DNA from 4 places in the Streptomyces sp. NPDC059477 genome. Region 4 is predicted to be linked to each of the others. Evidence: riboswitches for the same ligand, from Rfam matches in the RefSeq annotation. Region 4 holds a riboswitch; each other region holds the start of a gene.
The links. Region 4 has a riboswitch for cyclic di-AMP ahead of ACFXAZ_RS00600 (transglycosylase SLT domain-containing protein). Riboswitches for the same ligand answer to the same signal wherever they lie in the genome.
Positions count from the first base shown of each region.

Region 1: another riboswitch for cyclic di-AMP. It lies ahead of ACFXAZ_RS29255 (M23 family metallopeptidase); the one in region 4 lies ahead of ACFXAZ_RS00600 (transglycosylase SLT domain-containing protein).
Region 2: another riboswitch for cyclic di-AMP. It lies ahead of ACFXAZ_RS08870 (transglycosylase family protein); the one in region 4 lies ahead of ACFXAZ_RS00600 (transglycosylase SLT domain-containing protein).
Region 3: another riboswitch for cyclic di-AMP. It lies ahead of ACFXAZ_RS30715 (peptidoglycan DD-metalloendopeptidase family protein); the one in region 4 lies ahead of ACFXAZ_RS00600 (transglycosylase SLT domain-containing protein).

Region 1 is NZ_JBHYUG010000075.1:20,119-27,262, reverse strand. Features, by position in the region: gene ACFXAZ_RS29275 (MarR family winged helix-turn-helix transcriptional regulator) at 70-615, opposite strand; gene ACFXAZ_RS29270 (dihydrofolate reductase family protein) at 723-1,892, shown strand; tRNA gene ACFXAZ_RS29265 (tRNA-Met) at 1,962-2,035, shown strand; gene ACFXAZ_RS29260 (PP2C family protein-serine/threonine phosphatase) at 2,376-3,536, shown strand; cyclic di-AMP (ydaO/yuaA leader) riboswitch at 3,761-3,917, shown strand; gene ACFXAZ_RS29255 (M23 family metallopeptidase) at 3,930-4,979, shown strand; gene ACFXAZ_RS29250 (PrsW family intramembrane metalloprotease) at 4,995-6,440, opposite strand; gene trmB (tRNA (guanosine(46)-N7)-methyltransferase TrmB) at 6,490-7,144, opposite strand, start outside.
Region 2 is NZ_JBHYUG010000012.1:45,557-52,700, forward strand. Features, by position in the region: gene ACFXAZ_RS08860 (cytochrome P450) at 1-275, shown strand, start outside; gene ACFXAZ_RS08865 (transglycosylase family protein) at 1,425-2,765, shown strand; cyclic di-AMP (ydaO/yuaA leader) riboswitch at 3,037-3,233, shown strand; gene ACFXAZ_RS08870 (transglycosylase family protein) at 3,237-3,980, shown strand; gene eno (phosphopyruvate hydratase) at 4,595-5,881, shown strand; gene ACFXAZ_RS08880 (septum formation initiator family protein) at 5,978-6,454, shown strand; gene ACFXAZ_RS08885 (DUF501 domain-containing protein) at 6,562-7,086, shown strand.
Region 3 is NZ_JBHYUG010000084.1:876-8,019, reverse strand. Features, by position in the region: partial or broken gene dxs (1-deoxy-D-xylulose-5-phosphate synthase) at 1-1,021, shown strand, start outside; gene ACFXAZ_RS30735 (aspartate aminotransferase family protein) at 1,324-2,733, shown strand; gene ACFXAZ_RS30730 (helix-turn-helix domain-containing protein) at 2,905-3,537, shown strand; gene ACFXAZ_RS30725 (DUF6126 family protein) at 3,534-3,668, shown strand; gene ACFXAZ_RS30720 (tyrosine-protein phosphatase) at 3,741-4,538, opposite strand; cyclic di-AMP (ydaO/yuaA leader) riboswitch at 4,961-5,157, shown strand; gene ACFXAZ_RS30715 (peptidoglycan DD-metalloendopeptidase family protein) at 5,162-6,172, shown strand; gene ACFXAZ_RS30710 (SGNH/GDSL hydrolase family protein) at 6,412-7,144, shown strand, end outside.
Region 4 is NZ_JBHYUG010000001.1:116,936-124,079, forward strand. Features, by position in the region: gene fahA (fumarylacetoacetase) at 360-1,592, opposite strand; gene ACFXAZ_RS00590 (ATP-grasp domain-containing protein) at 1,855-3,183, shown strand; gene ACFXAZ_RS00595 (HAD family hydrolase) at 3,468-4,301, shown strand; gene ACFXAZ_RS00600 (transglycosylase SLT domain-containing protein) at 4,437-4,910, opposite strand; cyclic di-AMP (ydaO/yuaA leader) riboswitch at 4,916-5,088, opposite strand; partial or broken gene ACFXAZ_RS00605 (peptidase S15) at 5,358-5,765, opposite strand; partial or broken gene ACFXAZ_RS00610 (CocE/NonD family hydrolase) at 6,090-7,144, opposite strand, start outside.

The DNA.
Region 1 (7,144 bases), on a different contig from region 4:
CTTGAAAGTTGAAGCAACCCGATTTACGGCAATGTGCGGGCACCACAAGAGGAGCGATCGACGGATGCCTCAAGAGCAGGGCGACGACCGCCGCAACCACGGCAGATCCCCACCCGCCCCACCCGTACCCTGACCCGCATCCCCGCCCCCGCCCCCGGGCCCCGCCCCCTCCAGCCCCCGCGTGACCACAGTGAAGATCTCCTCCAACTGCCCCACCTGCTCCGGAGTGAGCCGGTCGAACAGCGCCGCCCGGACCGTCTCCACATGACTCGGCGCGATCCGCTCCAGCAGAGCCATCCCCGCGTCCGTGAGCGCGGCGATGCTGCCGCGCCGGTCCCCGGGACAGTCCTCGCGCCGGACCAGCCCGTCCCGCTCCAGCCGCGTGACGGCGTACGTCAGCCGGCTGCGGGTGATCTTCAGCCGCCCGGCGAGGTCGGTCATCCGCAGCCGGCGGTCCTCGGCCTCGGAGAGGTGGGCCAGGATGGAGTAGTACAGATGCGGCATACCGGCCTCCTGCTGGAGCTGCCGGTCGAGCGCGTCCTCCAGAAGCAGAGCGCCCCCCACGTACGCACGCCAGGCGCGCTGTTCCTCCGGGGTGAGCCAGCGAGTCGTCATGGCGCCAGTGTAGTTTTGCTTAAAACTTGAATCAAATGTGCACCACAAATGCGCACCACAAATGCGAAATGCGAACCACACACCACATGTGAACCAGAGGGAAGCCCATGCCCCACCCCCACGTCCTCCTCTCCGCCGCCGTCTCCCTCGACGGCTACCTGGACGACACCGGCCCCGACCGCCTGCTGCTCTCCGGCCCGGCCGACTTCGACCGGGTGGACGAGGTACGGGCGTCCGTCGACGCGATCCTGATCGGCGCCGGCACGATCCGCGCCGACAACCCCCGGCTGCTCGTGAACTCCCCCGAGCGCCGCGCCGCCCGGATCGCCGCCGGACGGCCCGCGTACCCGCTCAAGGTCACCGTCAGCGGCTCGGGCGACCTCGACCCCACCGCCAGGTTCTGGCACACCGGCGGCGCCAAGCTCCTCTACACCACGGACAAGGGCGCCGAACGCGCCCGAACGAACGGCCTGCCCACCCCCACCCCCGACACCACCCCCACCCCCGACACCGCCACCGAGATCGTCCCCCTGGGCCCCGACCTCGACTGGCACACCCTCCTCACCCACCTCCACGACCGGCACGGCGTCCGGCGGCTCATGGTCGAGGGCGGCGGAACGGTCCACACCCAGCTCCTCACCCAGGGCCTCGCCGACGAACTCCACCTCGTCCTCGCCCCGCTGTTCGTCGGCGACCCGGCCGCTCCCCGCCTCTTCGGTCCGGGCGGCTACCCGCCCGGCCGGCTGCGGCTGCTGGAATCCCGGCGGATCGAGGACGTCGTCCTCATGCGCTACGAGCCCACCGCCCCCGGCCCGGCCGAGGTCCCGTTCGCCGCCGACCGGCACTGGCTCCGGCTGGCCTGCGCCCTGGCGGCGGACTGCCCGCCCTCGCGGACCGCGTTCAGCGTGGGCGCGGTCGTCGTCGCCGCGGACGGCACCGAACTGGCCCGGGGCCACTCCCGCGAGGGCGCCGACCCCGTCGTACACGCCGAGGAGGCGGCCCTCGCGAAGATCGACCCCGCCGAACCACGCCTGCCCGGCGCGACCGTCTACTCCAGCCTGGAACCCTGCGCACACCGCGCGTCCCGGCCCCGCCCCTGCGCCCGGCTGATCCTGGACGCGGGCGTCCGCCGCGTGGTGACCGCGTGGCGCGAGCCGGACACCTTCGTCACAGCCGCCGACGGCACCGGCCTGCTGACCACGTCCGGCGCCACGGTCGTCGTACTCCCGGAGTACGAGCACCAGGCCAAGTCCCCGAACACCCACCTGCTGGGCTGAGCAGGACCCCCGTCCGCATACCTGTGTGCAGCACGTCCATTCCATGGCGTATGCTGGTGAACACAACGACGCGGGGTGGAGCAGCTCGGTAGCTCGCTGGGCTCATAACCCAGAGGTCGCAGGTTCAAATCCTGTCCCCGCTACTCAAGGCTCAGGGCCGGAATCCGGATCACGGATTCCGGCCCTGAGTGTTTTCCCGACCAACGGGTCCCCCCCCGTCCCACCCATCCCTCCATCCCCTCCCGTCTCCCCCCGTCCCCCACTTGGACCCCCACCCACCCCCACCCCCCGGCCGGTCGTCGTGTCATCCGGTCGGCCGCCCCGGCTCGCCGGGCCGCCCCGCTGCGGCAACCCTGGACCAAGGAGGCCGGGCCGGGACCGGCGAGGATCTGCGGCGGGAGACGAGGCGGGAGACGCGTGGTGGGGCCGGGTGAGGCGCAGGGTGAGGGGCCGTACACCGGGCCACCGGGGAGCGCGGCGGGCATGCAAGGGCCGCAGTCGCCGCAGTCGCCGCAGGGGCGGCCGGAGCGGTCGGGGAGCGTCTCCTACGCACGCCCGTTCGTACGGCTGCTGCCGGTCCTGCTGATCGTCGGCGGCGCGCTGTACGAGTACGTGACCCCGAAACAGTTCACCGGCGTGCCGTTCTTCACGGCCGCGCCCCTGGTCGCCGCGCCGCTGTTCGGGCGGCGCTACACCGTGCTGACCGGGATCGCGGCGGTGCTGGTGCTGTTCGTGGTGCATTTCGGGGTGGACCAGCCGTTCGCGGCGGAGACGATCACCGAGGTCGTCACGGTGGCGACCGTCGCGGTGCTGGCCGTGCTGATCAACACGCTGGTGCGGCGCAGCAGCGCCCGGCTGGCCTCCGCCCGGGAGATCGCCGAGGCCGCGCAGCGCGCGGTGCTGCCGGAACCCGACGAGCGGATCGGCGGTTTCGAGATCGCCGCCCGCTACGAGGCCGCGCAGGCGGGCGCGTTCATCGGCGGCGATCTGTACGCGGTGCAGGACACCCCGCACGGCGTCCGGCTGGTGCTCGGGGACGTGCGCGGCAAGGGCATGGGCGCGGTGGCCGCCGTGGCCGTGCTGATCGGGGCGTTCCGCGAGGCCGCCGAGCAGGAGGCGACGCTGGAGGCGGTCGCCGCGCGGCTGGAGCGGGCGCTGGCCCGCGAGGGCACCCGGCGGGACGGGCTCGACGCCTTCGAGGGGTTCACCACCGCCGTGCTCGCCGAGATCCCGCACGGCCACGGGATCGTACGGATGGTCAACCGCGGCCACCCCGGGCCGCTGCTGCTGTACGCCGACGGCACGCTGTGCGCGCTGTCCGCCGACGAGCCCGCGCTGCCGCTGGGGATGGGGGATCTGGGCAGCTGGCCGGACCGGGCGCAGGAGGCGGAGTTCCCGGGCGGGGCCACGCTGCTGCTGTTCACCGACGGGCTGTCGGAGGCGCGGGACGGGCACGGGACGTTCTTCGAACCGGAGGAGCGGCTGGCGGGGCGGCTCTTCGGCGGGCCGGAGGAACTGGTGGCGGCCCTGGCCGAAGAGGTGCGTGGACATGCCGGGGGCTGGATGACGGACGACATGGCGCTGCTCGCGGTCCGGCGGCCGGGTCCGGCGTACGACCGGCCGGAGCTCGGTCACGGTGGGTAAGTGAGTGACTGCCCTCCGCATAACATCTGAGTCACCGTCAGAAATTGGCACTGCCCGAACGGCCCTGATGAGGCGGTCGACTCGCCCGATTTTCGCCGCTCATAGCCTGTACGTCCGGCGTAAGAGCGTTAAAGATCAAGTGGAAGCGCTTGGAAATCACCCCTGGGTTCTATTACTGTCCGATAACGCAGCGCGGTCGTCCCAGCCGTCACAAGAGTCGGCTCCGTGCTCAAGCGCCGAATTCCGCGAGGGAACCGGGGAACCACCAACTTGGGGTGAATCGGGCGTACGTCGCCATGGAGACATGGCTGATTGACGCGCGTAGGAGACCTTCCTCTCCGAACCCGTCAGCTAACCCGGTAGGCGATGAGGGAAGGAAAGGAGTACGCCTACGTGGCGTCCAACCGGCCTGCTCCAGGGGCCCCGTTCGTGCCCGCCCAGCGCACCGACGACACCGTCGTCTACGGCGGCCCCCGCACCGATGAGGGCCCGTGGGAGGAATGGAACCCCACCGCGGAGACCGTCCGCCCGGTCCGTGGCGGCCGGCATCGCGTCGCCAAGCAGCGCGGCGGACTCGCCCGCGGCGGACTGGCCCGCAGCTCCACGGTCCTCGGCGTCGGTGTCATAGCCGCCGTCGGCGCGGGCGGCATGGCCACCGCGCAGACCGGCAAGCCGCCGGTCGCCATCTCCCTGCCCGACCTCGCCACCTTCACGGACGACGGCGAGGACACCGCCGAGCCGGCCACCGCGATCGAGGCCACCCCGCTCAGCAGCCTCGGCGTCACCCCGGCCGACAGCGAGCAGGGCACCACCGACGCCGGTGAGGCGCTGCGCGCCCGGATCATGGCGCAGGCCGAGAGCCAGCAGGAGCAGCTCGACACCAAGGCCACCGAGGCGCTCCTGGCCGCCGCCGAGAAGGAGGCCGCCGAGGCCGCCGAGAAGGCGGAGCAGGAAGCCCGCGAGAAGGCCGCCGCCGAGAAGAAGAAGGCGGAGGAGGAAGCCGCGCGCAAGGCCGAGGAAGAGCGCCTCGCCGAGCTGGCAAGGCAGTTCGCGCTGCCGACCTCCTCGTACACCCTCACCTCGACCTACGGCCAGGCCGGCTCGCTGTGGTCCTCCGGCTACCACACCGGCCTCGACTTCGCCGCCCCCACCGGCACCCTCATCAAGGCCGTCCACTCCGGCACCATCACCCAGGCCGGCTGGGACGGTTCGTACGGCTACAAGACCGTGCTCACCCTCGATGACGGCACCGAGATCTGGTACGCGCACCAGTCCTCGATCAGCGTCAGCGTCGGCCAGCAGGTCACCACCGGCGATGTCATCGGACGGGTCGGCGCCACCGGCAATGTCACCGGGGCCCATCTGCACCTGGAGGTGCACACCGGGTCGGGTGGCGGCGTGGACCCGCTGGCCTGGCTGCGCGGCAAGGGCCTCAATCCCTGACGGCCCGCCTCGGCCTCAGGTGCGGTAAGGGTTGTGGTGGTACGCGGGGTGCGGTGTGACGGAAGCGCCGGGGCCCGGGTGACCGGTGCCGTGGCCGCCGTCGTGGCCGGTCCCGTAGCCGGTGCCGTAGCCGGTCCCGTATCCGCTGCCGTACCCGCCGCTCGGGTACGGCGGCCAGGGCGGGACCGGGGGCGGCGGGGCCGTGGCGTGGGCCGCGTGGGCCAGGGCCGGGGCCGCGAGGTCCCGGCGGCGCCACAGCTCGCCGAGCAGCTCCCGCTCGCGGGATACGAAGTCGGCGCGGGCCCGGCCCCGGCTGCCCCGCCGGCGCAGCACCGCGAGCGAGGTGGCGTACGCCTCGTACTCGGCCACCGCACGGGCCGCTTTTCTGCCGAGCCGGCGTCCGGCGTACTCGCGGGCGAGACGGCGGGCCCGCATCGAGCCGAGCGCGTAGGGCTCGGCGGGGGAGAACCAGCCGGTGGTGACATACGCGGGCAACTCCTCGCGCACCACCCGCAGCTCCCGCTGCCGGGTCCAGATCACCAGCCAGGTCAGCAGCGCGAACGCGGGGACCATGAAGGCGCCGTACACGGCGAAGAAGCCGTAGTCGCCGAAGGACGCGGAGCCGTTCCAGAACGCGTGCACGCCCATCGCGAGCAGCAGCCCGGACAGCGGCAGCAGCACCCGCCGCACCCGCTGGCGCTCCCCGGCCACCGCCGCGAGGCCGAAGCCGATGCCGGTGAGCACGGTGAACAGCGGATGCGCGAACGGCGACATGACGACGCGTACGAAGAAGGTGGCGACGGTGACCGAGGCGAGCCCGGCGTCGCCGCTGGACTGGTCGGTGCCGAAGGCGTTGCCGAGGTAGAGGATGTTCTCGGTGAAGGCGAAGCCGGTCGCGGTGATCCCGGCGATCACCACGCCGTCGACGATCCCGGTGAAGTCCCGTCTGCGGAACAGGAAGAGCAGCAGGATCGCGGCGCCCTTCGCGGACTCCTCGACCACCGGCGCTATCACCGTCGCCCCTAAGGTGTCCGCGCCGGCCGGGTCGGCGGTCGCGGTGGCTATCCACCGGGTCGCGAAGCTGTTGGCGACGATCGCTATCAGCGCCGCCGCGCAGGCCCCCCAGGCGAAGGCGAACACGACATTCCGCCAGGGGCCCGGCTCGACCCGGTCCAGCCAGCGGAACGCGCCGATCAGCAGCGGCACCGGCAGCACGGCCAGTCCCAGGCCCACCAGAAAGCCCTCGGTGCCGGTCTCCTGACGGACCAGCGCGAGGATGACCAGCCCCGACAGCGCGAGCAGGATGGCCAGCGAGCCGTGCCGCACCCGGCGCCAGGCGGTGGGGTGGGCCTGCGCGGCGCGCGTGTACCGGTAGCTCCAGCGCCGCCACCACCGCACCTGCCGGGGCGGGTCGGCGGGCGGACCGCAGGGATGGGTCGGGTACGGGGAATCGCTGGCCACGGCATCGACCCTAACGAGAGGGCGCACCGCCCGCGACGGTGCCCGGTGCTCAGCCGGCGTGGGGCCGCCGGGTCGCCGAACGGTCCAGGTGGTGCTGGTGGAAGGGGTTTTGCGCAGGGTTCTGGGCGGGGGTTCGGGCAGGGGTGTTGGCGGGGGCGTGGGCCGGGTTCCGGGCGGGGTTGTGGGCGGGGTTCTGGGCATGTTCCCCGTGCGGTACGCGGCGGAACATCACGTCGTTCACCACATGGCCCTTGTCCAGCCCCTGCCCCTCGAAGCGGGTGAGCGGGCGGAAACCGGGGCGGGGCGCGAAACCGCCGTCGGCCCGGGTGTTCACGAAGTCGGGGTGTGCCGTGAGGACTTCCAGCATCTGCTCGGCGTACGGCTCCCAGTCGGTGGCGCAGTGCAGCAGCGCGCCGGGCCGCAGCCGGGTCGCGGCGAGGTCGAGGAACTCGGGCTGGATCAGCCGCCGCTTGTGGTGCCGCTTCTTGGGCCAGGGGTCGGGGAAGTAGACGCGCAGCCCGTCGAGGGAGTCGGGGGCGAGCATCTCGCGCAGCAGGATGATGGCGTCGCCGTTGCCGACCCGGACGTTGGTGAGTCCGTCCTGGTCGGCGAGGTTGAGCAGATTGCCCTGGCCGGGGGTGTGGACGTCCACGGCGAGGATGTTGGTGTCCGGGTCGGCGGCGGCCATCCGCGCGGTCGCCTCG
Region 2 (7,144 bases), on a different contig from region 4:
TCGCGGCGGCGGACCGGGACCCGGAGCGGTTCGCCGAACCGGACACCCTCGACCTCGGCCGCCGGGACAACCAGCACCTGGGCTACGGGCACGGCATCCACTACTGCCTCGGCGCCCCGCTCGCCCGGCTGGAGGGACAGACGGCACTGGCCACCCTGTTCACCCGCCTCCCGGACCTCCGCCTCGCGGCCGACCCGGCCGAACTGCGCTGGCGGGGCGGACTCATCATGCGCGGCCTGCGGACCCTGCCGGTGGAGTTCACGCCACGGGGTTGATGGTCCGGCCAGTGCGCTGGGTCCGGCCGGCCCGGTGGGACCGGAGGGACTGGCCAACTCGGTGGGACCGGCCCGCTCGGCCACCTGGCAGCCCGGCGAGCCCGGCGAGCCCGGCGAGCCCGGCCAGTCTGGCGGGTCCGGTGAGTCTTGCGGGTCCGGTGGGATCGGTGAGACTGGTGACTCCGGCAGGTCTGGTGAGTCCGGTGGGATCAGCTAGCCCGATGGGACCGGCCAGCCCGGCCACCCGGCCAGCCTGGCGGGTCCGCTGAGTCCGGCAGGTCCGGCAGGTCCCGCGGGTCCAGTGAACCTGGTAGGTCCGGCGAGTCCGGCAGGTCCGGTGAGTCCGGTGGGACCAGCCAGTCCGGTAGGCCCGGTAGGCCCGGTGGGCTGGCGGATTCGGTGGGTCGAGCGGGTGTCGGCCGCCCCAGTCACCCAGGTCACCCGGGCGGCTTCGGCGGGGCACCCCGACCGGCCGGGGTCTGGCCACGCCGGTCACGTGGGCGCGCCCTGACCGTTCCGGGGTTCCTGGGGCGCCCCCGGCCACCTGGACGGCCCCGACTGCCGGGCCCTGGAGCGACGCCGGTCACGTAGACCCGCCCGACCGCTCCGGGGGAGCGGCTACCCCGGCCACCTGGACCCGCCCCCACCGCTCCAGCGACCCGGCCGCCCGCCCCGCTCACCCCAGCTGCTCCAGCGACCCCAGCCCACGCGGCCAACTCAGCCCATCCGACGGCTCCGCCTCATCAAACCGCTCTAGACGATCCCGCCGTCCCCCGCCAGCCATCGGCTCCCGGGTCACCCCTCGCCCCCACCCCACTCCCAACTCACCAACCCACCCAATCCGCCTAAGCACCCCAACCGCCCCCAACTACCCCGAGTCACCTCAACCACCCGATTCCCCCTCCTCCCCTTCCCTTCGCCCCACCATCCCCTCTCCACCCCACCCCCCAACAGACAGTCACCCCACAGCCCCCGCCCAGCCGTAGACGGTCACTCAAATGGTGACGGCCGTTCATCTTTGTGATCTTCATGTGATCTGCACGGCATTAACTTGTGACAAGTCAACCGGTGCCGCTACGTTCACCCATCAGCGCGACGCCGAGCATCACGCGCCGCGCGGGTCACCGCTGTCTCGCGAAAGGTCCCCGCATGCTCTCCGGGAACGGTCGTCACCGTCGCCCCCGTCAGGCTCCGGCTCTTCTCGTCGCGGCCGGAGTGACCGGGTCGGTCATCGCCATCCCCCTCCTCACGGCCGGTGGCGCGAGCGCTGCCAGCGGTACCACGTGGGACAAGGTCGCCGAGTGCGAGAGCGGCGGCGCGTGGAGCGCGGACGACGGCGGCGGCCACTACGGCGGCCTTCAGCTGACCCAGGACGAATGGGAGGCGTACGGCGGGCTGGACTACGCGTCGAGTCCGGACCGGGCGAGCCGCTCGCAGCAGATCGCGGTGGCCGAGCGGATCCTCGCCGACCAGGGGGTCGGCGTATGGCCCGTCTGCGGGCCCCTGCAAGGTCTCGCGCAGGATTCGGCGCCGGCCGGGGTCGACACGGGCGTGGCGGGCGACCCGACGCCGGACGCCTCGGAGAGCGGGAGTGGTTCCGACGGCTCTTCCGGCGGTACGGGTGGATTGACCGACTCGTCCAAGTCGTCCGATGGTTCGGGTGATTCGTCCGCTGGGTCGGATTCGTTCGGGAGTGCCGACGACCCCGCCGCCCCCGGGAGTTCCATCGAGCCGGGCTCCTCGCCCACCGGGAGCCCCACCGACAGCCAAGCCGACAGTCAAGCCGACAGCCCCACTGGCGGCGCCACAGACAGCCCCTCCGGCTCCGCCGGCCCCGCTGACCCCTCCGACGCCTCGTCCGCCCCGTCGGGCGGCCAGGGCACGCCGGGCGCGCCCGGCGGCGCGGACGACGCCTCCGGCGGTTCGCTTCCCTCGATCTCTCCCGTCGAACCGCCCAATGAGTCCTCCTCCGGGCCCACCGGCGCCGAATCGGACAACTTCCAGCAGAGCCTCGGCTCTTCGCATCTCGTGGACACCGGCGCCCTGCCCGAGGTCGATCCCCTCCCCGGCAGCGGCCGGCATCGCGGCGGCAGCGCCGACGAGAGTGATGTGAAGGCGCCGACGGGGCGCGCGGGTGACCCGTCAGCCTCCTCGGCCTCCCCGGACGCGCCCGCCCCTCTGAACACCCCCGCCCCCCTGAATGCCCCGGATTCCTCGGATTCCTCGGATTCCCCGGATTCATCCGGTACCCCCGATACCTCCGGAACTTCCTCTTCCTCCGGACGTCACGCCGCGCGCGGCGGCGGCGACGCGCAGGACGCGCTCGGCCGCTCCTACACCGTGCGTCCCGGCGACACCCTCACTTCCATCGCCGACTCCCTTGAGGTCGACGGCGGATGGCGCCAGATCTTCCAGCAGAACGAAACGGTGCTCGACGGCGACCCGAACCACATCGTCCCCGGTCAGACGCTCGACATCGGCGCCGAGTAGGTCGAGGGCCGAGTCGAGGGCGGGGCATGAAGCGATCAGAATTGGCCACGGGTTGGGTCAGAAGTGGGCAAGAAGTGAGCTGGAAGTGACGGGAGTTCACGTCATACTTCGCGCTGAATGTCCAGGTTTGGCGAAAGTGTGGGATGAGTCTCAGAAGCCCTGATCGTCTTTGAAATTCCGGGAATCGCGTGACTACGGTCAGGACCGCTCGCAGCAGCGGGCTCCGCTGGCCGTCACGCCGAATCCTGCCGACGGCCGCCGGGAACAGTCGTCGCGTCAAGCGCCGTAGGCAGGAGCGGGGGACCCAAGGTAAGTGCCGGCACCGGAAGTTGAGGCGACTCGACGGGACGGGACCGGCTTGGGGTGAAGCCATGACGTACGGGATGAAAGCCCCGTACGGGACATGGCCGGGCAACTCAACCGGCCCGAACCCGACAGCTCACCTCGTAGGCGTCGGTGAGGGGATCTCTCATGCTGTTCTCCGGCAAGGGCAAGCACCGCCGTCCGTCCAAGGCCACCCGTGTCATCGCGCTCGCCGGTGTCGCCGGCGCGGCCGTCGCCGCCCCGCTGGTGGTGGCGAGCAACGCCTCCGCCGCCACCGCGTCCGAGTGGGACGCCGTCGCCCAGTGCGAGTCCGGCGGCAACTGGTCCATCAACACCGAAAACGGCTACTACGGCGGCCTCCAGTTCTCCGCCTCGACCTGGGCCGGGTACGGCGGCACGCAGTACGCGGCCACCGCCGACCAGGCCACCAAGTCGCAGCAGATCGAGATCGCCGAGAAGGTCCTCGCGGGCCAGGGCAAGGGTGCCTGGCCGACCTGCGGCGTGGGCCTGTCCAACTCCTCGTACGACGGCGGCTCGGCCGCCACCGACCCCGCCCCGGCCCCCGCCGAGCAGCCGAGCACCGGCAGCACCGGCAGCAACGACAACAGCAGCAGCGAGAGCAGCGGCAGCGGCGACCGCACCGCCGAGCAGCCCAGCACCACCCGCTCGCAGGAGCGCCCGGCCGCGACGCAGGAGACCGTCACCACGCCGGCCGGTGACCAGGTGGAGAAGGGTGACGGCGAGTACGAGGTCGTCACCGGCGACACCCTCAGCGCCATCGCCGCCGAGCACGAGGTCGCGGGCGGCTGGCAGGAGCTGTTCGAGCTGAACGGCGACATCGTCGACAACGCCGACCTGATCTACCCGGGCCAGCAACTGCACCTGAAGTGAGCCACGGCCCGCTGCGGTGACTTCGGGCCATGGCTGGTTCATGGCTGATGCTCAGCCTCTCCACAGGCGGGCCTTCCACCCTGGAGATACGTCCTCACCCTGAGGGGTCTCCTCCCGGAGGAACCCCCCATTGAGGCCCCGTGCGGGTCCCCCCGTCCCCACGGGCGCCCCGCCCCGGCGCGTGATTCCCCCGTACGCGCCGAGGCGGGGCTTTCCCGTGCCGCGACCCCGGCGCCCCGCACGGGGGCGGTCCCGCTCTCCGCACAGGGCCCGCGGCCCTGCCCCCTGGCTTCGCTCCCCGACCCGCCCCGCTCCCCGACCCCGCTCCCCGACCCCGCGCAGGGGGCACGCCCCGACGCCCCCACTCCAGCCGCGCCCGCGCCCCCACTCCCGGCCACCCCACCCCCTCCTCCCAGCCGCCCCCTCACCCCCCCTCCCGACCACCCCCACGCCCCGCCTCTTTGTTTCGTTCGGAAACATTTTACGATCGGTTCCGTCCGAGGGGTGGGAGACCGGCTGGCCGATCCCCCCGGGACGGCTAGGCTCGTCTCGCGGAGCCGCCCGCGGCCTCGCCGCACGGCGGTCCCGCCCACCGCGTCACATCCACGAAGGAGATGCTCGTGCCGTCCATCGACGTCGTCGTAGCCCGGGAAATCCTGGACTCCCGAGGCAACCCCACCGTCGAGGTCGAGGTCGGCCTCGACGACGGCAGCACGGGTCGTGCCGCCGTACCGTCCGGCGCCTCCACCGGCGCCTTCGAAGCCATCGAGCTGCGCGACGGTGACCCCAACCGCTACCAGGGCAAGGGCGTCGAGAAGGCGGTCCTCGCCGTCATCGAGCAGATCGGCCCGGAGCTGGTCGGCTACGACGCCACCGAGCAGCGCCTGATCGACCAGGCGATGTTCGACCTGGACGCCACCGACAACAAGGGCTCGCTCGGCGCCAACGCCATCCTCGGCGTCTCCCTGGCCGTCGCGCACGCCGCCTCCGAGGCGTCCGACCTGCCCCTGTTCCGCTACCTGGGCGGTCCGAACGCGCACCTGCTGCCGGTGCCGATGATGAACATCCTGAACGGCGGCTCGCACGCCGACTCCAACGTGGACATCCAGGAGTTCATGATCGCCCCGATCGGCGCGGAGTCCTTCTCCGAGGCCCTGCGCTGGGGCGCCGAGGTCTACCACACCCTCAAGAAGGTGCTGAAGACCAAGGGCCTGTCCACCGGCCTCGGCGACGAGGGCGGCTTCGCCCCGAACCTGGAGTCCAACCGCGCCGCGCTCGACCTCATCCTCGAAGCCATCAAGCAGGCCGGCTACATCCCCGGCGAGCAGATCGCGCTCGCGCTCGACGTCGCCGCGTCCGAGTTCTACAAGGACGGCAAGTACGAGTTCGAGGGCAAGTCCCGCTCGGCCGCCGAGATGACCGAGTACTACGAGGAGCTGGTCTCCGCGTACCCGCTCGTCTCCATCGAGGACCCGCTGTACGAGGACGACTGGGCCGGCTGGAACGTCATCACCGAGAAGCTGGGCGAGAAGGTCCAGATCGTCGGCGACGACCTCTTCGTCACCAACCCGGAGCGCCTGGCCCGCGGCATCGAGGAGGGCTCCGCGAACGCCCTGCTGGTCAAGGTCAACCAGATCGGCTCGCTGACCGAGACCCTGGACGCCGTCGAGCTGGCCCAGCGCAACGGCTTCAAGTGCATGATGTCCCACCGCTCCGGTGAGACCGAGGACGTCACCATCGCCGACCTCGCCGTCGCGGTGAACTGCGGCCAGATCAAGACCGGCGCCCCGGCCCGTTCGGACCGCGTCGCCAAGTACAACCAGCTGCTGCGCATCGAGGAGATCCTCGACGACGCCGCCGTCTACGCCGGCCGCAGCGCCTTCCCCCGCTTCAAGGGCTGAACCCGAGCAGCACGAGGAAGCGTCGTACGTACGTCCCCGTACCCGGTCCCGTACCGTGTGCGGGGACGTACGCACGTGTGAACGGGAGGCGGGGACATGGCCCTGAAGGAGCGGGACCGGTTCTCCACGGCCACCAGGCTGCGGCTGCTCGGCGAGCAGACCGCCGAGCGGGTCTACCGCTCGCAGACCCGCCGCCAGGCCCGCCGCTCCCGGCTGACCGGCCGCGCGGCCCTGCTCGCCCTGGTCCTGTGCTCCCTGGTCGTCGCCCTCGCCTACCCGATAAGGCAGTACGTCGCCCAGCGCGCCGAGATCGCCGACCTGGAGCGGCAGCAGGAGCAGGCCCAGGAGCGGGTCGAGGAACTGCGCGACGAGAAAGCACGTTGGCAGGACGACGCCTACGCCGAGCAGCAGATCCGTGAGCGGCTGCATTATGTGATGCCGGGGGAGACCGGGTACATCGTGATCGACCCGGACGCCGTGCAGCAGTCCCGCGCGGACACCGGGGCCGCCGACCGGCCCTGGTACACCAACGTCTGGGAGGGCGTCGACAAGTCCGACGCCGCGAGCGGATGACCCCGCCGCCCCGCGCCGGTACCCCGGCCCGACCAACGCGCCGGATATCCGGCCCGACCAACGCGCCGGAGACCCGGCCCGAGTGACCTGAACGACAGAAAGCAGCCATGCAGACGCCCCCGCCGCCCACCCCGCGCACCGAGCCCACCGCCGCCGACGTGGCCGCCTTCGAGCAGCAGCTCGGCCGCCCGCCCCGCGGACTGCGCGCCATCGCGCACCGGTGCCCGTGCGGGCAGCCCGATGTCGTGGAGACCGCGCCCCGGCTGCCCGACGGCACGCCCTTCCCGACCCTGTACTACCTGACCTGCCCCAAGGCCGCCTCCGCCATCGGCACCCTGGAGGCGGGCGGGGTCATGAAGGACATGACGGCCCGCCTGGAGAGCGACCCGGAGCTGGCCGCCGCGTACCGCGCCGCCCACGAGGACTACCTCCGGCGCCGCGACGAGATCGAGGAGCTGACCGGGTTCCCCAGCGCGGGCGGCATGCCGGACCGGGTCAAGTGCCTGCACGTCCTGGTGGCCCACAGCCTGGCCGCCGGACCCGGCGTGAACCCGCTCGGCGACGAGGCCCTTCAGATGCTGCCGGAGTGGTGGCGCAAGGGGACGTGCGTGACGCCCGCCGGCTCCGGCTGACCGGCCGCCCCGAGGCGAACGCCGTATCCGACCCCCGGTCCTGCCCCCCGGTCCTGCC
Region 3 (7,144 bases), on a different contig from region 4:
CGCGCACGAGGAGGACCACTTCCACACCGTCGGGGTGATGGACCCGCTCACCTGCGAGCCCCTGACCCCCTCGCCCGCGCCCTCCTGGACCTCGGTCTTCGGCGAGGAGATCGTGGCGATCGGCGAGGAGCGCGAGGACGTCGTGGCGATCACGGCGGCCATGCTGCACCCGGTCGGCCTCGGCGCCTTCGCCGAACGGTTCCCGGACCGGGTGTGGGACGTCGGCATCGCCGAGCAGCACGCGGCGGTCTCGGCGGCGGGCCTCGCGACCGGCGGACTGCACCCGGTGGTCGCCCTGTACGCGACCTTCCTCAACCGCGCCTTCGACCAGCTCCTCATGGATGTCGCCCTGCACCGCTGCGGGGTGACCTTCGTCCTGGACCGGGCCGGGATCACCGGTACCGACGGCGCCTCCCACAACGGCATGTGGGACCTGTCCGTGCTCCAGGTCGTGCCCGGCCTGCGGATCGCCGCGCCACGCGACGCGGATCAGCTGCGCGCGCAACTGCGGGAGGCGGTCGCCGTGGACGACGCGCCGACACTGGTCCGCTTCCCGAAGGAGTCCGTCGGTGCGTCGATCCCGGCGGTCGACCGGATCGGGGGGATCGACGTGCTGCACCGGCCCGACGGGCCCGGCACGGCGCAGGTGCTGCTGGTGGCGGTCGGGGTGATGGCCCCGGTGTGCCTCAAGGCCGCCGAACTGCTCGCGGCCCGCGGCATCGGCTGCACGGTCGTGGACCCGCGCTGGGTCAAGCCCGTCGATCCCGCGCTGCCCGCTCTCGCCGCCGGGCACCGGCTGGTCGCGGTGGTCGAGGACAACAGCCGCGCGGCCGGCGTCGGCTCGGCGGTGGCGCTCGCGCTGGGCGACGCCGAGGTGGATGTGCCGGTACGGCGCTTCGGCATCCCCGAGCAGTTCCTCGCCCACGCCAAGCGCGGCGAGGTCCTCGCGGACATCGGGCTGACGCCGGTGGACATCGCGGGGCGGATCGGGGCGAGCCTGGCGGCGAAGGGGGCCGCCGAGGACCCGGTGACGAGCGCGGCCGAGGACCCGGTGAAGGGCCCGGGCCCGAGCCGTGCCGCCAACGGCACGAGCCGTACGACGCCGAGGCGCACCCCCCGTACCGCGAACGGCACCCCCCGCACCACCCCCACGACGACGACCGCCGTCAAGAACGTCAAGAACGCCAGAACCGCCAGAACCGCCGAGACGGCCAAGACGGCCAAGACGGCCAAGACGGCCAAGACGGCCAAAACCGCCAAGCCCGTGAAGACCACGAAGAATGTGAAGAGCGTGGAGAAGCCGCCGTCCGAGGAGACCCCGCGATGACCACCGCGGAAGGAGCGGCCGGGGGCGGTGGATTCGATCTCGCCGCCCTGCTGGCCGAGCGTGGCGCCGAGCGCTACGAGCTGCACACCCGGTATCTGAACCACCAGCTCCCGCGCATGCTGCACACCATCGGCTTCGACAAGGTCTACGAGCGGGCCGAGGGCGCCTATTTCTGGGACGCGGACGGCGCGGACTACCTGGACATGCTCGCCGGGTTCGGGGTGATGGGCCTGGGCCGGCATCACCCCGTGGTCCGCCGGGCGCTGCACGACGTCCTGGACGCCCAGCTCGCCGACCTGACCCGCTTCGACTGCCCGCCGCTGCCCGGTCTGCTGGCCGAGCGGCTGCTGGCGCACAGCCCGCACCTGGACCGGGTGTTCTTCGGCAACAGCGGCACGGAGGCGGTGGAGACCGCGCTGAAGTTCGCCCGCCGGGCCACGGGCAGGCCCAGGGTCCTGTACTGCGCGCACGCCTTCCACGGGCTGACCACGGGCTCGCTGTCCGTCAACGGCGAGGACGGCTTCCGGGACGGCTTCGCCCCGCTGCTGCCCGACACGGCCGTCCCGCTCGGCGATCTCGACGCCCTCGCGCGCGAGCTGAGGAAGGGCGACGTGGCCGCCCTGATCGTGGAGCCCATCCAGGGCAAGGGGGTGCACGAGACGCCGCCCGGCTATCTGCGGGCCGCCCAGGAGCTGCTGCACCGGCACAAGGCGCTGCTGATCGCGGACGAGGTGCAGACCGGCCTGGGCCGCACCGGCGACTTCTACGCCTATCAGCACGAGGAGGGCGTGGAGCCGGATCTTGTCTGCGTGGCGAAGGCGCTGTCCGGCGGTTATGTGCCGGTCGGGGCGACGCTCGGCAAGGACTGGATCTTCAAGAAGGTCTATTCGTCCATCGACCGGGTGCTGGTCCACTCGGCGAGCTTCGGCGGCAACGCCCAGGCCATGGCGGCGGGCCTCGCGGTCCTGTCGGTCATGGAGAACGAGCGGATCGTGGCCAACGCGCGCGCGACCGGCGACCTGCTGAGGTCCCGGCTGGCGGCGCTGGTCGACAAGTACGAGCTGCTCGCCGATGTGCGCGGGCGGGGCCTGATGGTCGGCATCGAGTTCGGCCGGCCCAGGTCGCTGGGGCTGCGCAGCCGCTGGACCATGCTCCAGGCGGCCCGCAAGGGCCTGTTCGCGCAGATGGTGGTCGTGCCGCTGCTCCAGCGGCACCGGATCCTCACCCAGGTCTCCGGCGACCATCTGGAGGTGATCAAACTGATCCCGCCGCTGATCGTGGGGGAGAAGGAGGTCGACCGGTTCGTGGACGCCTTCACGGAGATCATGGACGACGCGCACAGCGGTGGCGGGCTGATCTGGGACTTCGGCAGGACGCTGGTGAAGCAGGCGGTGGCCAACAGGTGAGCTGGTGAAGCCGGCGGTGGCCGACAGGTGAGCTGGTGAAGCCGGCGGTGGCCGACAGGTGAGCTGGTGAAGCCGGCGGTGGCCGCCGACAGGTGAGGGTGAGCACCGGCCACCGGGAAGACTCTTGTCTCTGAGGCAAGGAATTTGCCTTAGAGGTAAGAATCCGGCTCAATGGAGGGCATGAGCCACCCTCACGACGTCGAGCCGGAGGCGGCCGAGCCGCTGCCGGCCGTCGCCCCGCAGCTGCGCGCCCTGCGCCGCCGGGCCTCGCTCACCCTGGAGGCCGCGGCCCGCGCCGCCGGACTGTCGCCCGCCCACCTCTCCCGGCTGGAGACCGGCGGGCGCCAGCCCTCGCTCCCCATGCTGCTCTCCCTCGCCCGTGTCTACGGTACGACGGTCTCCGAGCTGCTCGGCGAGACCGTCCCCGACCGGGACGCCGTCCTGCGCGCCGCCCACAAGGATCCGACCGAGGCGGGCGGCTGGACGTACTGGCAGGCCGGCGCGCCCGGCCGGGGCATGCAGGCGCTGCGCGTCCAGGTGCCCTACGGCTCCCAGGGCGACATCGTGCGCGTGCATCCCGGCGAGGAGTGGCTGTATGTCCTCACGGGCCGGCTGCGGCTGCGCCTCGGGGACTCCGCCCATCAGCTCGGTGCCGGGGACAGCGCGCACTTCGACTCGCTGACCCCGCACCGGATCGCCGCTCAGGACCCGGACGGGGTCGAGCTGCTGTTCGTCCACACCCTCTTGCAGAGCCCCACGGCCGCGCTGTGCCTCGGCCCGATCACGGGAGAAAAAACGCCATGAGTGAGCCCAAGGCGATCAAGCCCAAGGAGAAGCGGCACCTCGGTGTCTGGCTGAGGCTGTTCATCTACGTCGTGGCCGGGCACGTCTTCGCCACGTTCCTGTATCTGCTGTTCGAGGTCGGCGGGAAGTAGCCGGCCCGGCGGCCGGTCGGGGCGGGACCGGGCGGGCGGGACCAGGCGGGCGGGACCAGGCGGAGCGGGCGCTCAGTCGAGCAGCCGTTCCCGCAGCCGGTCGCGCCGCTCCGGGGTGATCCGCAGGGCCCGCTCCAGATAGGCGTCGACGCCGCCCCAGGTCTCGTCGATGGTGTCGATCGCCGCGGTCAGATACTCGGCGCGCGCGTCGAAGAGCGGGCTGATCAGCTCCATGACCTCCGGGGCGTAGGCGGAGGGGGAGGTGCCGCTGCGGCGCACCTTGTACCGGCGGTGGGTGGCGTTGGACTCCAGATAGTCCGCGAGGATCGCCTCGCGCTCCACGCCGACCGCCAGCAGAGTCACCGCGATGGACAGACCCGCGCGGTCCTTGCCGGCCGCGCAGTGCATCAGGGCCGGGACGCTGTCCTCGGCGAGGGCGTGCAGCACCCGGGAGTGCTCGGCGGTGCGCTCCTTGATGATCACGCGGTACGAGTCGACCATCCGGCTCTCGGCCCGGCCCCCGGAGAGGATCTCCCGCAGCAGGGCCACATCGCCGTCCCGGATCATCGTCCAGAACTCGGCGCCGTCGGCGGGGTCGCTCAGCGGCAGGTTCAGATTGCGCACACCGGGCAGCTCGACGTCCTGGCCTTCGAGGCGCTGGTCCGCGGCGTTGCGGAAGTCGAAGATCGTGTGCAGCCCGAGGGTGGCCAGGAACGCGGCGTCCTCGGGGGTCGCGTGCGCGAGATGGCCGCTGCGGTACAGCACTCCGTGGCGCACCCGGCGGCCGTCCACGGTCGGCAGTCCGCCGACATCGCGGAAGTTGCGGACTCCGGCCAGTTCGGGCTCGGTCGAGGGGACCTGTTGCGTCACGGGGGCTCCTCCCAGTCGGCTGGCCCGCCCGGCTCCGTCGCCGGGCGGCAGCTGCCCTTCGACGATACGACATGACGAAACGGCCGAAATGGCGACAAAGTTGGCCGAGATGCCTTCTGTGTCGCATCTGGGACCCCTGTCCGAATTGAAAGTCTAAGTGGCCTTGATGACCACTCGCCACAACTCGCTGCGGAATAAAGAAAGGTGGAGCAGGGGCACGTGAGCAGCGTCATATCCGTGACCGTGTGTCGCCCGTCATGCTCACGTAATCAAGGTGTTTTCCAAGGCTCTTCGAGCGATTCGACAGGGCCATTGCGACAGAGGGTGACCGGGAATTCCCGCTACGGATCAAGAAGAGGACCTTCGGGTGGAACCTCTTGCTTGTCCCTTTGCGTCTTGGTCGCTTACGTTCGCCACCGAATCCGGACGGAACGCCGAATCCTGCCGCCGTCCGGAACCCGCACTAACCCACCCGTGTTCGGCAGGAGCGGGGGACCCACAGGACTTCACCGCCTGTTCCGGTCTCCGGAACGGCTAGGGGTTTAGTCGCGCAATTCCCGCGACCGGGCATCTCCAGCCCGCACCCGACAGCTCACCTCGCAGGCGCCGGAGAGGAATTCGTCATGCCCGCGAAGGGTAAGCACCGCCGTCCCAGGACCTTGCGTCTCACCCGCTCCATCGCCGTCGCCGGAACCGGCGGCGCCGCACTCGCCCTGCCGCTCATGGGAGCCACCGGCGCCCACGCGGCCACCGGGGAGTCGGTCCCGCACAAGCCCGCCGGCTCCGTCACCGCCGCCGCTCCCGCCTCGGCGCCCCAGCAGACCGTTGCGCAGGTCACCGACCAGCAGCCCACCGCACCGCGGACGAGCGTGCGGACCTACTCCGTGAAGGTGGGCGACTATCTCGCGAAGATCGCCGACGAGCAGGACATCAGCGGTGGCTGGCAGCGGATCTACGAGGACAACCGCGAGGCCGTGGGCGGCGATCCGTCGCTCATCCACCCCGGCCTGAAGCTCACCCTCGGCGCCCAGGCGTCCAGCGGCGACGCGTCCTCGGACACCACCGCCTCCGAGGCGCCGAGCACCCAGTCCTCGGGCTCCATCGAGTCCCAGGCGTCGGACGCCCCGACACAGCGGGACGAGTCGTCGTCACCGTCCTCGTCGTCCGAGTCGCAGTCGGCGGCCTCCGGGGAGAGCACCAGCACCAGCACCGGTACGAGCACCGGCGCCTACAGCCTCCCGGTCACGGGCGGCGGCGTCGGCACGCCGTACCACCAGACCGGCAGCATGTGGTCCAGCGGCTACCACACCGGTGTCGACTTCACGGTCTCCACCGGCACCTCGCTCAAGGCCGTCGGCGCCGGTACGGTCGTCTCGGCCGGCTGGGGCGGCGCGTACGGCAACGAGGTCGTCATCAAGCTCGCCGACGGCTACTACGCCGAGTACGCCCATCTGTCCTCGCTGTCCGTCTCGGCGGGCCAGTCCGTGACCGCCGGACAGCAGATCGGTCTCTCCGGCGCGACCGGCAATGTCACCGGCCCGCACCTGCACTTCGAGATCCGGACCGGGCCCGACTACGGCTCGGACGTGGACCCCGTCGCCTATCTGCGCTCCAAGGGCCTCTCCGTCGGCTGAGGCACCGCCGCGCTCCACTCCGAAGGCCGGACCCCCGATCCCCGGGTCCGGCCTTCGGCGCGTATCACTTCTGTCACTTCTGATGGTCCGTCGGATATCCAGGTATTCCGCGCTTGACCAAGGTTTGGGCCGTGGCCTATCTCACCGCCCGTCAACCCCGTATTACGGTCGCGTAGGTCACATTCGAGGAGGAATCATGGCTCGATGTGGCAGACGATTCGGAGAATGACAGCAGATCGGTGATCGGGTCGTACGTGGCGCTGGGGGACAGCTTCACCGAAGGTGTGGGCGACCCCGGCCCCGACGGGGCGCTCGTCGGCTGGGCGGACCGGTTCGCGGTGCTGCTCGCGGACCGGTGTCCGGAAGGCGACTTCAACTACACGAACCTCGCGGTGCGGGGCAAACTGCTCGATCAGATCGTGGCGGACCAGGTGCCGCGGGCCGTGGACCTGGCACCCGATCTGATCTCGTTCACCGCGGGCGGCAATGACATCCTGCGCCCCGGCAGCGACCCGGACGACGTCGCCGAGCGCTTCGAGCGCGCGGTCGCCGTCCTGACCGAGACGGCCGGCACGGTCCTGGTGACGACCGGCTTCGACACCCGCGGGGTGCCGCTGTTCAAGCATCTGCGCGGCAAGATCGCGACGTACAACGGGCATGTCCGGGCCGTGGCCGACCGCTATGGCTGCCCGGTCCTCGACCTGTGGTCCCTGAAGTCCGTCCAGGACCGCCGGGCCTGGGACGACGACCGGCTCCACCTCTCACCCGACGGCCATACCCGGGTGGCCCTGCGGGCCGGCCAGGCGCTCGGCGTCGATGTCCCGGCCGACCCCGAACAGGCCTGGCCCCCGCAGCCGCCGCGCGGCACCCTCGACGTCCGCCGGGACGACGTCCACTGGGCCCGTGAGTATCTGGTGCCCTGGATCGGCCGCAGGCTGCGCGGCGAATCCTCGGGCGACCATGTGACGGCCA
Region 4 (7,144 bases):
GGGCGCCTGTAGTCAGCCGTCGGAACCCGGCGAGAACATGCCATCCGGCTCCGGCCTCCCCGCCGGGGGGCCAGGACCGCCCCCGGGCATGCCTGCGGCCACCCCTGCGGTCACCCCTCAGACCGTCACTCCGACTACCCCTCCGACCGTCCTCGGGCCTGCCTCGGCTGCCCCCTGACCGCCCTCCCGGCAGTCCTCCGACGGCCTCCCCGGGCCGCCCTTCCGACCGCCCCCGACGGCCCCGGGTAGCTACCCTCCCGCCAGACCGCCCCCGACGGCTCTCCGGTGGTCACCTTCCCCTCCGACCGCCCCCGACGGTCCTCCGGTGGCCACCCTCCCCCCGACCGCCCTCCGATCCGCTACCCCCGGACAGTCCCCCCGGTCGCCCCCACGACCCGTCCCACCACATCCCCCAGTCCCACCCGCAACCCGTCCGGGCCGGGGGCCCAGCCTGTGAGGGTTACCACGTCGCCGTCCTCCAGGAAGGTCCGCTTGCCGTCGGGCAGGTCCAGGGAGTCGCGGCCGTTCCAGGTCAGCTCCAGCAGGGAGCCGCGTTCGCGCTCGCCCGGCCCGCTGACCGTGCCGGAGCCGTAGAGGTCGCCGGTGCGCAGGGAGGCGCCGTTGACGGTCAGGTGGGCGAGCTGCTGGGCGGCGGTCCAGTACATGGTGGAGAAGGGCGGCTCGGAGACGAGATGGCCGTTGATCGCGATGGAGAGCCGCAGATCGTATCCGGCGGGCTCCTCCTCGCTGTCGTCGAGGTACGGCAGCAGGGGATGGGTGCGCTCCGGCGGGGCGACCCGGGCCGTCTCCAGGGCGTCCAGCGGGGTGATCCAGGCCGAGACCGACGTGGCGAAGGACTTGCCGAGGAACGGTCCGAGGGGGACGTACTCCCACGCCTGGACGTCCCGCGCGGACCAGTCGTTGAGCAGGCACAGCCCGAAGACGTGGTCGCGGAAGTCGCCCTGGGCCACCGGGCTGCCCGGCTCGCTCGGGACGCCCACCACGAAGCCGACCTCGGACTCGATGTCCAGCCGGACGGAGGGGCCGAAGACCGGCGCCGGGTCGGTGGGCGCCTTGCGCTGCCCGGACGGCCGTACGACCTGTGTCCCGGAGACCACGACCGTGCCCGCGCGGCCGTGGTAGCCGGTGGGCAGATGTTTCCAGTTCGGGGGGAGGGAGTCCGGGGCGTCGGGGCGGAAGATGCGGCCGACGTTCCGGGCATGGTTCTCGGACGAGTAGAAGTCGACGTAGTCGGCGACCTCGAAGGGCAGGTGCAGGGTCACCGAGGACAGCGGGTGCAGCAGCGGCTCGATCACCTCGCGGTGCGCCGGGACCGTCACCCAGGCGGTCAGTGCGCGCCGCACGTCCGACCAGGCGGTCCGGCCCGCCGCGAGCAGCGGGCCGAGGGTGGGGCGGGCGAGGAGCGCGAAGTAGGGGGAGCCCAGGGCGCGTGCGGCGGCACCGGCGTCGAGGACGTGGTCGCCGAGCCGGACGCCGACGGTCCGTTCGCGCGTACCGGCCGGGGAGAAGACACCGTACGGAAGGTTGTGCGGGCCGAAGGGGTCGCCCTCGGGGACATCGAAGGGGGACATGCGGTTCTGCCTCACTCTCGTGGGGGCCATGTGGTGACGCACCACATCTCTTACCCGGTGCCGCCAATGGGGCCGTTATGTGGCCGCGCCACACGTTACGTCGCGGCGGGTCGGCGCCCCGCGGTCTCGGACGTCTAAAGAATTCGGCAATGTCCTGAAAACCGGCATTCGGCGGAGGCGAGCCCGGCTTAGCGTCCTGTGCGGGGACGGACGGGATTCATCCGGTCCGCAGGGGGATCAGGGGGGACACGTGGGGCGACTCATGGCCAAGCGCACCTTCGGGGTGCCGGTGGACGTCGACCGTGCGGTGCCGGGCCTGATCGTCAAGTTCGGCGACTATCCGCTGCACCACGGCGGTGTCGGCGCCATCCGCAGCCTGGGGCGGCTCGGCGTCCCGGTGTACGCCATCACCGAGGACCCGTACACGCCCGCGGCGGCCTCGCGCTATCTGACCAGGGCGTTCGTCTGGCCGACCGCGGGCACCGAGGAGCCGGACCACCTGGTCGAGGGCCTGGTGCGGATCGGCCGCCGGATCGGCCGCCCGGCCGTACTGATCCCGACCGACGAGGAGGCGGCGGTCCTGATCGCCGAGCGCCGCGCCGATCTCGCCGGCCACTTCCTCGCCCCGCCCGTCGCACCCGCCCTGCCGCGCCGCCTGGCGAGCAAGCAGGGCCTGCACGAACTGTGCCTGGCACACGGCATGCCCACCCCCGAGACCGTCGTACCGGCGACGTACGACGACATCGCCGCCTTCGCCGAACGCGCCCGCTTCCCGGTGGTGGCGAAGAACCGCGAGGCGTTCGTACGGCGTCGGCGCCCCGCCGTGCACGGCACCACCCGGATCACCACCCGCGAGCGCCTGCTGGCGCTGGCCCGCGACTGGACCGCCCCCGGACGGGGCCGCCCGGGAGCCCTCACCGCGACCGCCGCTGACGGCGACACCGACCCCGGCGGCGGCTCGGGCGACCTCGGCGTGATCCTCCAGGAGTACCTGCCGCGCGAGTTCGCCGAGGACTGGATCGTGCACGGCTGCTTCGCCGCCGACAGCACCCCGCTCGCCCTGTTCACCGGTGTCAAGGTGCGTTCCTGGCCTCCGCACGCCGGAATGACGGCGAACGCGTATGTCGTCCGGAATCCGGAACTCGCCGATCTCGCCGCGCGTTTCATCGAGCAGATCGGCTTCACCGGTGTCATCGATCTCGACCTGCGCTTCGACCGCCGCGACGGACAGTACAAACTCCTCGACTTCAACCCGCGTACGGGCGCCCAGTTCCGGCTCTTCGAGAGCGAGTCGGGGGTGGACGTCGTCCGCGCGCTCCACCTGGACCTGACCGGCCGCCCGGTCCCCGAGGGCGGGCAGCGCCCCGGCCATCGGTACATCGTGGAGAACATCGACCTGCCCGCTCTCCTCGCCTACCGCCGCAGCGGCTACACCACCCCGCACGCCCCCCGCCGCGCGACGACGACGGAACTGGCCTGGCTGGCGGGTGACGACCCCCTGCCGTTCGCCACGATGCTCGCCCGCTCCGTCCGCCCGGCGGTCAAGCACGTCCACCGACTCTGGCGCACCCACCGGCACGGCAACGGCTGAACACGGTGCGGACGTCGGCCGCGACACGTCCCCACGTCCCACTGCGCACCCCGCCCTCCTCCCGTACCCCCCGCACCACCCCCCGGCGGCAGCCCATGGCCGCCTCGGGCTACCCCACCTCTGAGTGAAAAGCGGACCCGTTTTCAGCACTCGGGAACAGGGCTCCGAGAGTGAAAGCCCGCATGGTACAGGGGAGTTGACGGGGACGGGCGGGACGTGAGGGAACCCGTCCGGCGTCCGGTTCCGGCCGGGTCGGGGCCGCGCGATGTCCGTATTCTCTGATCATGGCCGCACCCACTGCATATGCCGCACGCACCGCGCGCACCACGTACGCCCTCGTCGCCACCGACCTCGACGGAACACTTCTGCGCGGCGACGACACCTTCTCCGACCGCTCGCTGGCCGCGCTCGCGCGGATCACCGAGGCCGGTGCCCGGCATCTCGTGGTCACCGGCCGGCCGGCCCCGCGGGTGCGCCCGCTCCTGGAGCAACTGGGCAGCACGGGCCTGGCGGTGTGCGGCCAGGGCGCGCAGCTCTACGACGCCGGCGCGGACCGGCTGCTGTGGTCGGTCACCCTGGACCGGGAACTGGCGGAGACCGCCATCGGCAAGATCGAGGCCGAGGTCGGCGAGGTGTACGCGGCGGTCGACCAGGACGGTGTCGAGGGCCTCACGCTGATCGAGCCGGGCTATCTGATGCCGCATCCGACGCTGCCCGCGGTGCGGGTCCGGCGCCGCGACGAACTGTGGACCGAGCCGATCAGCAAGGTGCTGCTGCGCCATCCGGAGCTGTCCGACGACGAGTTGGCGTCGGTGGCCCGCGCGGTGGTCGGTTCGCTCGCGACGGTCACCATGTCGGGGCCGGGCACGGTCGAGCTCCAGCCGTGCGGGGTGACCAAGGCGACCGGCCTGGCGCTCGCGGCCCGGCGGCTGGGGGCGCGGGCCGAGGACACCATCGCGTTCGGGGACATGCCCAACGACATCCCGATGTTCGACTGGGCCGGGTACGGGGTGGCGATGGCCAACGCCCATCCCGAACTCAAGGCGGTCGCCGACGAGGTCACCACATCGAACGAGGACGACGGCATCGCCGTCGTCCTCGAACGACTTTTTCCCTGACGGGAATTCACCTCGGAGAAACGGTCGAGACGGCCCGGTGGAAGATCTGGTTGATTTCCCTTTGCGAGCCCCAACCCGCAAAGGGAACCGCCGGAAAGGCCGTACGGCCGGTGAGGCCGCTCAGGCGCGGAGCGCTCAGTAGGCGCCGAAGACGTTGTCGATCGACCCGTACCGGTCCGCCGCGTAGTTGCACGCGGCGACGATGTTGGCGATCGGGTCGTACGGGTCGTTCAGCGTGCCCGAGACGTGGTACGCGGCGAAGGTCGGGTCGATCACCTGGAGCAGGCCCTTGGACGGGGTGCCGGCGGCGGCGTTGGAGTCCCAGTTGTTGACGGCGGCCGGGTTGCCGGAGGACTCGCGCATCACATTGCGGTAGATGCCGTTGTAGCTGCCCGGGATGCCGTTCTGGGCCATGATGTCGAGCGACTGCCGGATCCAGCCGTCGAGGCTGTTCGGGTACGCGGAGGTGGCCGCCGAGATGACGGTCGGCGAGGCGGCGGAGGCGCTGGTGGCGCCGATGAGCGGGAGGGCGAGCACGGCGGCGCCGGTGCCGGCGACGGCGAGCTTGCGGGCGAGGCGGCGAACACGCGTGGAGCGGTGTACGGACATGGGGAACTGTTCCTCTCCTACGCCTGCGAGGTGAGCTGTCGGGTTCGGGCGGGGAGGTGCCCGGCCGGCCCTTGCGGGCACGGCTTCACCCCGAGCCGTTCCGGTGCGTCGTACGACGTCCGGCCCGGCGACTTACCTGGGTCCCCCGCTCCTGCCGTGGATCTAGTGGGTTGGTGCGGGCGGTGGCAGGACTAGGCGTCCGCCCGACTGGCCGGGAACGTATGCGAGAGCGGATGTCGGAAACAAGTGGCGGAATCACAAAATGCCGCTTCTGATCTTCGCACCCTTATCTGACCCACATGATCCTTTGCGACCGAAAAGGGTCAACTCGGTGAACGGGAAAGGTGGATCGGGGGATGGCCGGGGAAACGCCGCGCGTGGGCGGGAGTGAGTCAAGTCACGTCCGAGCGCAAGAGTGGTAAATCGGGCATTGAGCCCAAGTGCCTACTAACCAGCGGTCCGTGGAATCCGTCGCTCCCAGGTGCGGTGGAAGACCACCTCGTCGCCTTGGGTGCAAATCACCTCATTAGAGGTCAAAAACTCCGTATCCGTGCAGCCGATCTCCGACCGCGCCCGGACCGTCGTGTCCCAGGCCGACTCCGGCCGGTGCAGCCGGATCGTCCGGTCCGAGCGGGTGCGCGCGGACAACGCGTCGCCGTCGCGGATCGTGTACGACTCCAGCGCCTCCTCGGTGGCCTCCAGCCCGTCGGGATGCACCTGGGTGCCGCCGGGCCGGGGATCGACCTCCAGCCGCCACTCGCCCCGGGCGACGTCCCGCACCACCAGCCGCGCGGGCCGCGGCTCGTCCAGGGTGAGGGGGGAGACGACACCGAGCGGCTCGGCCTGCTCGGGCTCGGCCCAGGGCCGCCGACCCAGCCGGTCGGCTTGGTCCGCCTGGCTCTCCCAGGCCGCCTGGCTCTCTCGGGCCTCCTGGCCCGCTCGGCCTTCCCGGGCAGCCCGGCCTTCCCGGGCCTCCTGGCCTTCCCGGGCCTCCTGCTCCGCCTGACTCTCCTGGACCCTCCGGACCCCCCAGTCCCCCCAGTCCAAGCCGTCCTCACGGTCCCCCTGGCCCGAGCGGTCCTCCCTCTCCCCCCGGTCCGCCCCATCCCCCCGGTCCGCCCAGTCCGCCTGGTCCCCCCGCTCCCCCCGGGCCGCCCCGGCGTCGGGCTCTTCCCGCCGTACCGGCAGCTCCAGCGCGCTGCCCGCCGGGTCCAGGGTGAAACCTGCCTCGGAGCCGGGCTGCGGCCAGACCCAGGGCCAGTACGCGGAGGAGACCGCGAGCCGTACCCGGTGCCCCGGCGCGAAGACGTGGCCCGTGCCGCCCAGCTCGAAGGTCACCTCCTCGGTCGCGCCCGGCGGCCACGGCACCGACCGGTCCGGGCCCCTCCGCGCGGACAGGTTCAGCACGCCCCGGGTCACCAGGGCCGAGGCGCCGTCCGGGGCGACGTCGCACAGCCGGGCGATCACCTGCCCGCGCGGCACCTCGCAGCGCAGCCGCAGCCTGACCCGCGGGCGCCCCAGCACCGAGGTCCGCTCACCGACCGGGAACTCGAAGCAGACCGACCGCCCGTCCTCCGCGCGCTGGTCCGGCGGCAGATCGGCGTCGCCCCCGCGCGGCAGGAAGGCGCCCGCGTCGACCCCGGTGTGCATCGGGGACCGTACCGGCACGGGGGCGCCCTGGAGGGCGTACGTGACGTGGGTGACGTACGGGGAGGGCCAGGCGGGCTCGGCGGTCCAGCGGCCGGGCAGGGTGGCGTACGCGGGCGCCGGCGGATGGCTCTCGGTGAGGTACGCGCGCAGGAGGGGATCGGCGAGCACGCGCGTGTCCCGGCCCTTGAGCCAGTGGTCCCACCAGCGCAGGGTCTCCTGGAGGAAGCCGATCGCCGGACCGGGCGGGCGGCCCCGGTCGGGGTACTCGTGCGGCCAGGGGCCGAGCAGCCCGCGCACCCGGTCGGCCGGGAGGTGCTCGACCAGCCGGAGCACGGTGTCGTGGTACGGGTCCTACCAGCCGCCGACCGCGAGCACGGCCGCCTCGATCGCGCCGTACCTCTCCCGGACGTCACCGGCCCGCCAGTGACCGTCGCGGACCTGATGTTCCAGCCACGCGTGCAGGACCGGTTCGAGCGCCTCCAGACGGCACAGCCACAGCTCCCGCCAGGCGTCCCCGGTGTGACGCGGGTCCGGCGGGCGGGCGGCGAGGGCGAGGGTTCTGGCCGCCCAGGCGGGCATGTCCG